DNA from 3 places in the Hydrogenophaga sp. BPS33 genome. Region 2 is predicted to be linked to each of the others. Evidence: predicted binding sites of a transcription regulator. Region 2 holds the regulator's gene; each other region holds the start of a gene.
The links. Region 2 encodes LexA, which represses DNA repair genes until DNA is damaged. Its sites were predicted from a motif close to ACTGTATNNNNATACAGT; they were not measured.
Positions count from the first base shown of each region.

Region 1: imuA (translesion DNA synthesis-associated protein ImuA) is a predicted target of LexA. The motif match lies at 1,297-1,314, and genes of this name have one in related genera.
Region 3: F9K07_RS10445 (DNA topoisomerase IV subunit B) is a predicted target of LexA. The motif match lies at 876-893, and genes of this name have one in related genera.

Region 1 covers NZ_CP044549.1:3,754,182-3,756,444, forward strand. Annotated here, with positions in the region: gene F9K07_RS17530 (Y-family DNA polymerase) at 1-500, opposite strand, end outside; gene imuA (translesion DNA synthesis-associated protein ImuA) at 439-1,281, opposite strand; gene F9K07_RS17540 (aminotransferase-like domain-containing protein) at 1,421-2,263, opposite strand, start outside.
Region 2 covers NZ_CP044549.1:3,066,802-3,069,064, forward strand. Annotated here, with positions in the region: gene F9K07_RS14145 (D-2-hydroxyacid dehydrogenase family protein) at 1-517, opposite strand, end outside; gene F9K07_RS14150 (hypothetical protein) at 633-1,004, opposite strand; gene lexA (transcriptional repressor LexA) at 1,152-1,829, opposite strand; gene F9K07_RS14160 (asparaginase) at 1,970-2,263, shown strand, end outside.
Region 3 covers NZ_CP044549.1:2,234,817-2,237,079, forward strand. Annotated here, with positions in the region: gene F9K07_RS10440 (MFS transporter) at 1-756, opposite strand, end outside; gene F9K07_RS10445 (DNA topoisomerase IV subunit B) at 918-2,263, shown strand, end outside.

The sequences.
Region 1 (2,263 bases), 690 kb from region 2:
TCGGGCAATCTCCCGTAGGCCTGGTCGAAGGCCTGCAGCAGTTGCGGATCGAAGCGCCGCGCAAGGCCACTGCGCGGCAGCGCGCACACGTCACCGAGCGTGCGGCAACCGATGTGTTCGAGTGTGAGCCGGTGCGCCAGCACGGCGCTCAGCGTGTCCATGGGCAAGGGATCGAGCCGCTCGGCCAGCGGTGAACGCAGGCCGTTCTCGATACCCGCGCGCGCCAGCGCCAGCGCGGCCAGGCCGTTGGGCGCCCAGGCCAGGCGCTCCACGCCCAGCGCGTGCGCCTCGGCCTGCACGCGCTCGCGCAAGGCCCGCGGCCCACCGAACAGGCGCACGCTGGCGGCCAGTTCCATGAGCACGGCTTCGTCGGCCAGCGCCACGCGCGGTGTGAACTGCAAGGCCCAGACCGCCAGCGCGCGCTGCGCCACCACCGCTTCAGTGGGCGGGGCTGCGGTGTCGCTGGTCGAAAGGCTCGGCAGGAGCGCGCACCACAACATGGCCGTTGCCCTCCTTCGGGTCTGTGCGCAGAGGCATCAGCCGGCTCGGCTGGCGCATGCGCGGGGTGAGAACCTGGGCCAGCGCGCCCGGCACCGAGGCCAGGCGCAGGGTCTGCTCCAACGGCGGCCCCTTGCGCTTGACGATGTCGACGTGCAGCGCCCAATCGAGATCCACCCGGGCCTGCAGGCGCAGCGGCGCGGCAGATGACTCGCGCAGCGCCGCCACCGGCCGGCACACGAAGACCGGCGCCTCGAAGCTGGTGGCCAGCACCTGCAGGCGGCGGATCTGCGCCGCCTTGGCCCGCGGCAGCCAGGCCACGAGCGCACCGCAGGCCTGGGCCTTGATGAGTTGCTCGGTCGACCACAGGCGCTCGGCCGTGGTGTCGGCCTGCACCCAGACCAGGTGGCGCTCGTCCAGGCCCTCGAAGCGCAGGCCGGGCGGGTGCGGCGGCAGCGGCGGCCCCAGCAGCACCACCGTCTGCCCGGCGGCACAGATCGGGCGCAAGGCCGGCGCGAGCAGGCGCCATTCCAGAATGCCGCCAGGGGCACAAAGGATTTCGGTCAGCCCATGGCCGGGCCAGCCGCCCCCGGGCAGGTGCGCGTCGAGCGCGGCAAAACCGCTGGGCCAAACGGCAGAGACGGGAGCGCAGAGCTGGTCACCACGCCACAAGGCCGACGCGACGCGCGCCGGCCAGCCGCCTGAAAACAGCGGCGTTGCCGGGCGAACCGGTGAAGAGGCTGGGGACGGCTGGTCCTCCTGCCACAGAGGGGCGGGATACATGGCTGGACTTAAAATACTGTATCTATGTACAGTATATAAAAGTCCAACGCCTGTCCAGCAACGTTACAGCGCGGGCAGCCCTGGAGGCTTGCTTGGCTCTTGACGAGGCGCTGACCGCCCGCCTCCAGCCTGCACGCAGTCAGCCCACCGCATGCCCCAAACGCCCCACCCCCTCCTCGATCTTCTCCAGCCCCACGGTCGCAAAGCTCAGGCGCAGCGTGGCGTGGTCGGGGTTGCAGGCGTAGAACGGTGCGCCCGGCACGAAGGCCACGCCCTTTTCGATCGCGCGCTTGGCGAATTCGCCGCCGTCCTTCACCTTGCCACCCGCGCCCGTGAGCCGCGCCCAGACGAACAGGCCGCCTTGCGGTTGCACGAACTCGATCGCGTCCCCCAGTTCGCGGCGCAGCGCGTTGCCCATGGTGGCGGCGCGCTCGGCGTACACCTGGCGCACCTTGGCCAGCGTGGCGGGCATGCGGCCGGCCTTGAGGTATTGCGCGGCCGTGGCCTGCGCGAAGGTGCTGGTGTGCGCATCGCTGAACTGCTTGCACATGGTGGCCTTGGCCAGCAACTCGGCCGGGCCGACCATCCAACCCACGCGCAGCCCCGGGCTGAGCACCTTGCTCAAGGAACCGCAATGCACCAGGCGCTCGCGGCTGCCCGGCACCGTGTGGCTCAGCGCCAGCAGGCTGGGCGGCGGCGCGGCGCCGAAGTACAGATCGCCATACGGGTCGTCTTCCACGATCAGGGTGTTGTGCTTCACCGCCATCGCCAGCACGGCCTTGCGGCGCTCCAGGCTGAGCATGGCGCCACTGGGGTTGCCGAAGGTGGGAATGAGGTAGACGAACTTGGGCTTGTGCTCGGCGATGAGCTGTTCGAGCACGTCGGCCTTCACGCCGTCGCCATCCACCGGCGCGCTGATGAGCTCGGCGCCATACAGGCGGAAACACTGGATGGTGGCCAGGAAGGTCGGGCCTTCGACGAT
Region 2 (2,263 bases):
CATAGCCCGCGACGATCTGGCCGATGCGCCCATAGCTCCAGACCCCCAGCGTCTTGCCCTTGAGCACCATGCCCACGCCGAAGTTGGGTGGCATGGCGGCGGCCTTCAGGCCAGCTTGCTGCCAGGCGCCGTGCTTCAGGTTGGACACGTATTGCGGAATGCGGCGCATCGAGGTCATGATCAGCGCCCAGGCGAGCTCTGCCGTGGACACTGGCGAGCCCACGCCCTCGGCCACGGCAATGCCGCGCTCGGTGCACGCGGCCACGTCCACGTGGCTGCCCACTCGGCCGGTCTGGGCGATGAGCTTGAGCCGGGGCAATTTCTCGATCAGCTGGCGCGTGATCACGGTGCGTTCGCGGATCAGCACGAGCACGTCGGCGTCGCGCAAACGAATGGACAACTGTCCGACACCTTTGACGGTGTTGGTGAAAACTTTGGCGGGAAAGGCTTCCAGCTTTTCGGCACAACGCAGCTTGCGCACAGCGTCCTGATAGTCATCAAGGATCACAATATTCATGGGGCCGTATTGTGCCTGCCCATGTTGTGGCTCCCTGGACGGGTCCAGGTAACAAAACGCGCCGAACCGCACCATGCCGCATGCGCGTATGCGGCGAGCTTGGCCCCTCGCTGCGTTACGCGACCCGTGCAGCGCGCCTGTTTTCCTGGTCCACCAGGCGATCAAGTTCGGCGCAGACGTCGTTGATCCGACCCGAAATGACCAGCCGCACGCCCGAGCGGTGGACAGGTGCAACGTCGGCTTGGCGCAGCACACGCACGCGGCTCAAGGAAGATGCGGGAACCGGCGCGGCAGCGCACGCCGGGTCGATCGAGGTGCCACCGGATACACGCCGTCCCAGCCAGCCCGCCTTGGCGAAGCGCTGCACCGCCCGCGTGACCAGCGGCTCGTTGGCAGCAGGCGTGCTTCGAATGGATGGCGTGGGCAGCCAGCAGTCGATCAACTGCAGAGGCGCGCGCCAGGTGTTGGTGGTGAAAAGCTTTCCCATGTGAAACTCCATCGTTGGGGTTGAACACAGGCAGGATTGCAAACAAAGGCGCCTTGGCAGGGATGTGTCCATCAACGCGGAATGCCATCCAGCAATCCGCAGGACAAAACGCCCGCCACCTGCCAAGGCGACTCTGGCCGAAGCCGGTCAGAGCTGGAAACTGTTGCGGATCAGGCCCACGGCAAGGCCTTCGATTTCGAACGGCTCTCCCGGCTCGACCACGATGGTTTTGTAGTCCGGGTTCTCGGCATGCAGCTCGATCAGGTGCTGGCGCCGCATGAAGCGTTTGACGGTGACGTCATCCCCCAGGCGGGCGACCACGATCTGGCCGTTTTTCGCCTCCTTGGTGGATTGCACGGCGAGCAGGTCGCCATCCATGATGCCGATGTCGCGCATGGACATGCCGCGCACCTTGAGCAGGTAATCGGGCGTGCGCTGGAACAGGCTGCGTTCCACCTGGTAGGTCTGGTCCACATGCTCCTGCGCCAGGATGGGCGAGCCGGCGGCGACACGGCCAATGAGGGGCAGCACCAGCTGGCCCAGGCTGGGGATCGGCAGTGTAAGCTGGCGCCCGCGCGAGTCGTTGATGGATTGCAGGTCTTCGCTGCGCAGGCGAATGCCGCGCGACGTGCCGCTGACCAGCTCGATGACCCCCTTGCGCGCCAGCGCCTGCAAATGCTCTTCGGCCGCGTTGGCCGACTTGAAACCGAGCTCGCTGGCGATTTCGGCCCGGGTGGGCGGCGCGCCGGTGCGGGCGATGGCACTCTGGATCAATTCCAGAATCTGCTGTTGCCGTGCGGTGAGCTTCGGTGCGGTATGGGGCATGTCAAACATGGAGACCTCGTTGAAAACGTGGGTGCCAAGGGGTGGATTGCCTTGTGGATCAGCCGGTGCGCCGCTGAGCGGGTGGTACCTGTTTGCTTATCCAGTGGCTGTATTTTTAACCAGTTTCAAAGGATTGGCAAGTGTTGGATGAAAACCGGGGCCAGCGGCTCGTGATACTGGGCACCGGCGGCACGATCGCTGGCCGGGCGGCCCAGTCGGGCGACAACGTGGGCTATGTGGCGGGGCAGGTGTCGGTGGCTGACTTGGTCGCGGCGGTGCCGGCGCTGGCGCACCTGCCGTTGGTGGTGGAGCAGGTGGCCCAGATCGATAGCAAGGACATGGGCTTGCCGGTCTGGCAGGCCTTGGCACGCTCGCTCGCGGCCCATCTGGACGATCCTGCCGTGTCGTCCGTGCTGGTGACGCACGGCACCGAC
Region 3 (2,263 bases), 830 kb from region 2:
GCCGTTGTCCTTGAGGTAACTGGGCATGTGCACGCCGATGAACACCACCTGGAAACCACAGACGAAATAACCGGCCATGAGCAACTGGAAGCTGCGGTAGCGAAAGGCTTCGCGCAGCGCCTGCGCGATGGTCTGTTCCCGTTGCGCCGGCGCGCCCGCGGCGAAGCCCGGTTCGCGCAGGCCCATGGCCAGCGGCACGACCAGCAACACCACCAGGCCCAGCACCAGCAGCGCCTGCTGCCAGCCGATGCCGCTGATGAGCCAGCCTTCGACCGGCACCATGAGGAACTGGCCGAAGGAGCCGGCCGCCGCCGCCACGCCCATGGCCCAGGAGCGCTTCTCGGCCGGGATCTGCCGCCCGATCACGCCATAGACCACGGCATAGGTGGTGCCGGCCTGCGCCGCGCCGATCAGCACGCCGGTGGTCAGCGCGAACGTCAGAGGGGTGGTGGTCAGCGCCATGCCGGCCAGGCCCAAGCCGTAGAGCATGGCGCCGACGACCAGCACGCGGAAGGCGCCGAAGCGGTCGGCCGCCATGCCGGCGAAGATGCCGCACACGCCCCAGGAGAGGTTTTGCAGCGCCAGGGCGAAGGCGAAGTTCTCGCGCGTCCAGCCCTGGGCCTGGGTGATCGGTTGCAGCCACAGGCCAAAGCCGTGGCGGATGCCCATGGAGAGCGTGACGATCATGGCGCCGCACACCAGCACCTGCGCGGCGGACAGGCGGGGTGGCATCGGAGAGAGGGGGCTGGTCGGCATGCGGGAACTGTAGCGAAGACCGATGGGCTTTGCCTGTCGCGGGCATGCCGCGCCCGCTTGATTTTTTTTGCCACCAATGATGAAGCCCGCGCATCGCTCGCCCGTGGAGAGATGCAAGGTCTGTATTTGCATACAGTCTTCGGGACATACAATCCGCCCCCATGGCGACCCAAACACCCAACGAATACTCCGAAGGCTCGATCCGCGTCCTCAAGGGGCTGGAGCCGGTCAAGCAGCGGCCGGGCATGTACACCCGCACCGACAACCCGCTGCACATCATCCAGGAAGTGCTGGACAACGCGGCCGACGAGGCCCTGGCCGGCCACGGCAAGAAGATCAAGGTCACGCTGCACACGGACCACTCGGTGAGCGTGGAAGACGACGGGCGCGGCATCCCGTTCGGCCTGCACCCGGAAGAGAAAGCGCCCGTGGTCGAACTGGTGTTCACCCGCCTGCACGCGGGCGGCAAGTTCGACAAGGGCAAGGGTGGCGCGTACAGCTTCTCGGGCGGCCTGCACGGCGTGGGGGTGAGCGTGACCAACGCGCTGTCCACCCGCCTGGAAGTGACGAGCTTTCGCGAAGGCCAGGTGGCCAAGCTGGCGTTTGCGGCTGGCGACGTGGTCGAGCAACTGGTGGTCGTGCCCAAGGGGGCAGACGATCGCAAGCAGGGCACCACGGTGCGTGCCTGGCCCGATGCGAAGTATTTCGAGTCCGCCGCGCTGCCCATGGGCGAGCTCACCCACCTGCTGCGCAGCAAGGCGGTGCTGATGCCGGGCGTGAGTGTCACGCTGGTCAACGAAAAGACCAGGGAAACGCAGGCTTGGCTCTACAAGGGTGGCCTGCGCGATTACCTGCAGCAAACGCTCAATGGCGAACCCGTCATTCCCCTGTTCGAAGGCGAAGGCTTTGCCGACAGCGGGCACGACAGCTTTGCCGAAGGCGAGGGCGCGGCCTGGTGCGTGGCCTTCACCGAAGACGGCCAGCCGGTGCGCGAGAGCTATGTGAACCTGATTCCCACCAGCGCCGGCGGCACGCACGACAGCGGCCTGCGCGACGGCCTGTTCCAGGCGGTCAAGAGCTTTATCGAGCTGCACGCGCTGCTGCCCAAGGGCGTGAAGCTGCTGCCCGAAGACGTGTTCGCGCGCGCCAGCTATGTGCTCAGCGCCAAGGTGCTCGACCCGCAGTTCCAGGGCCAGATCAAGGAGCGCCTGAACTCGCGCGATGCCGTGCGCCTGGTCGGCAGCTTCGTGCGCCCGGCGCTCGAACTGTGGCTTCACCAGCACGTGGACTACGGCAAGAAGCTGGCCGAACTCGCCATCAAGGCCGCGCAGTCGCGGCAGAAGGCGGGGCAGAAGGTCGAGAAGCGCAAGGGCTCCGGCGTGGCCGTGCTGCCCGGCAAGCTCACCGATTGCGAGAGCCGCGACCTGGCGCACAACGAGGTGTTCCTGGTCGAAGGCGACTCGGCTGGCGGCAGCGCCAAGATGGGCCGCGACAAGGAATCGCAGGC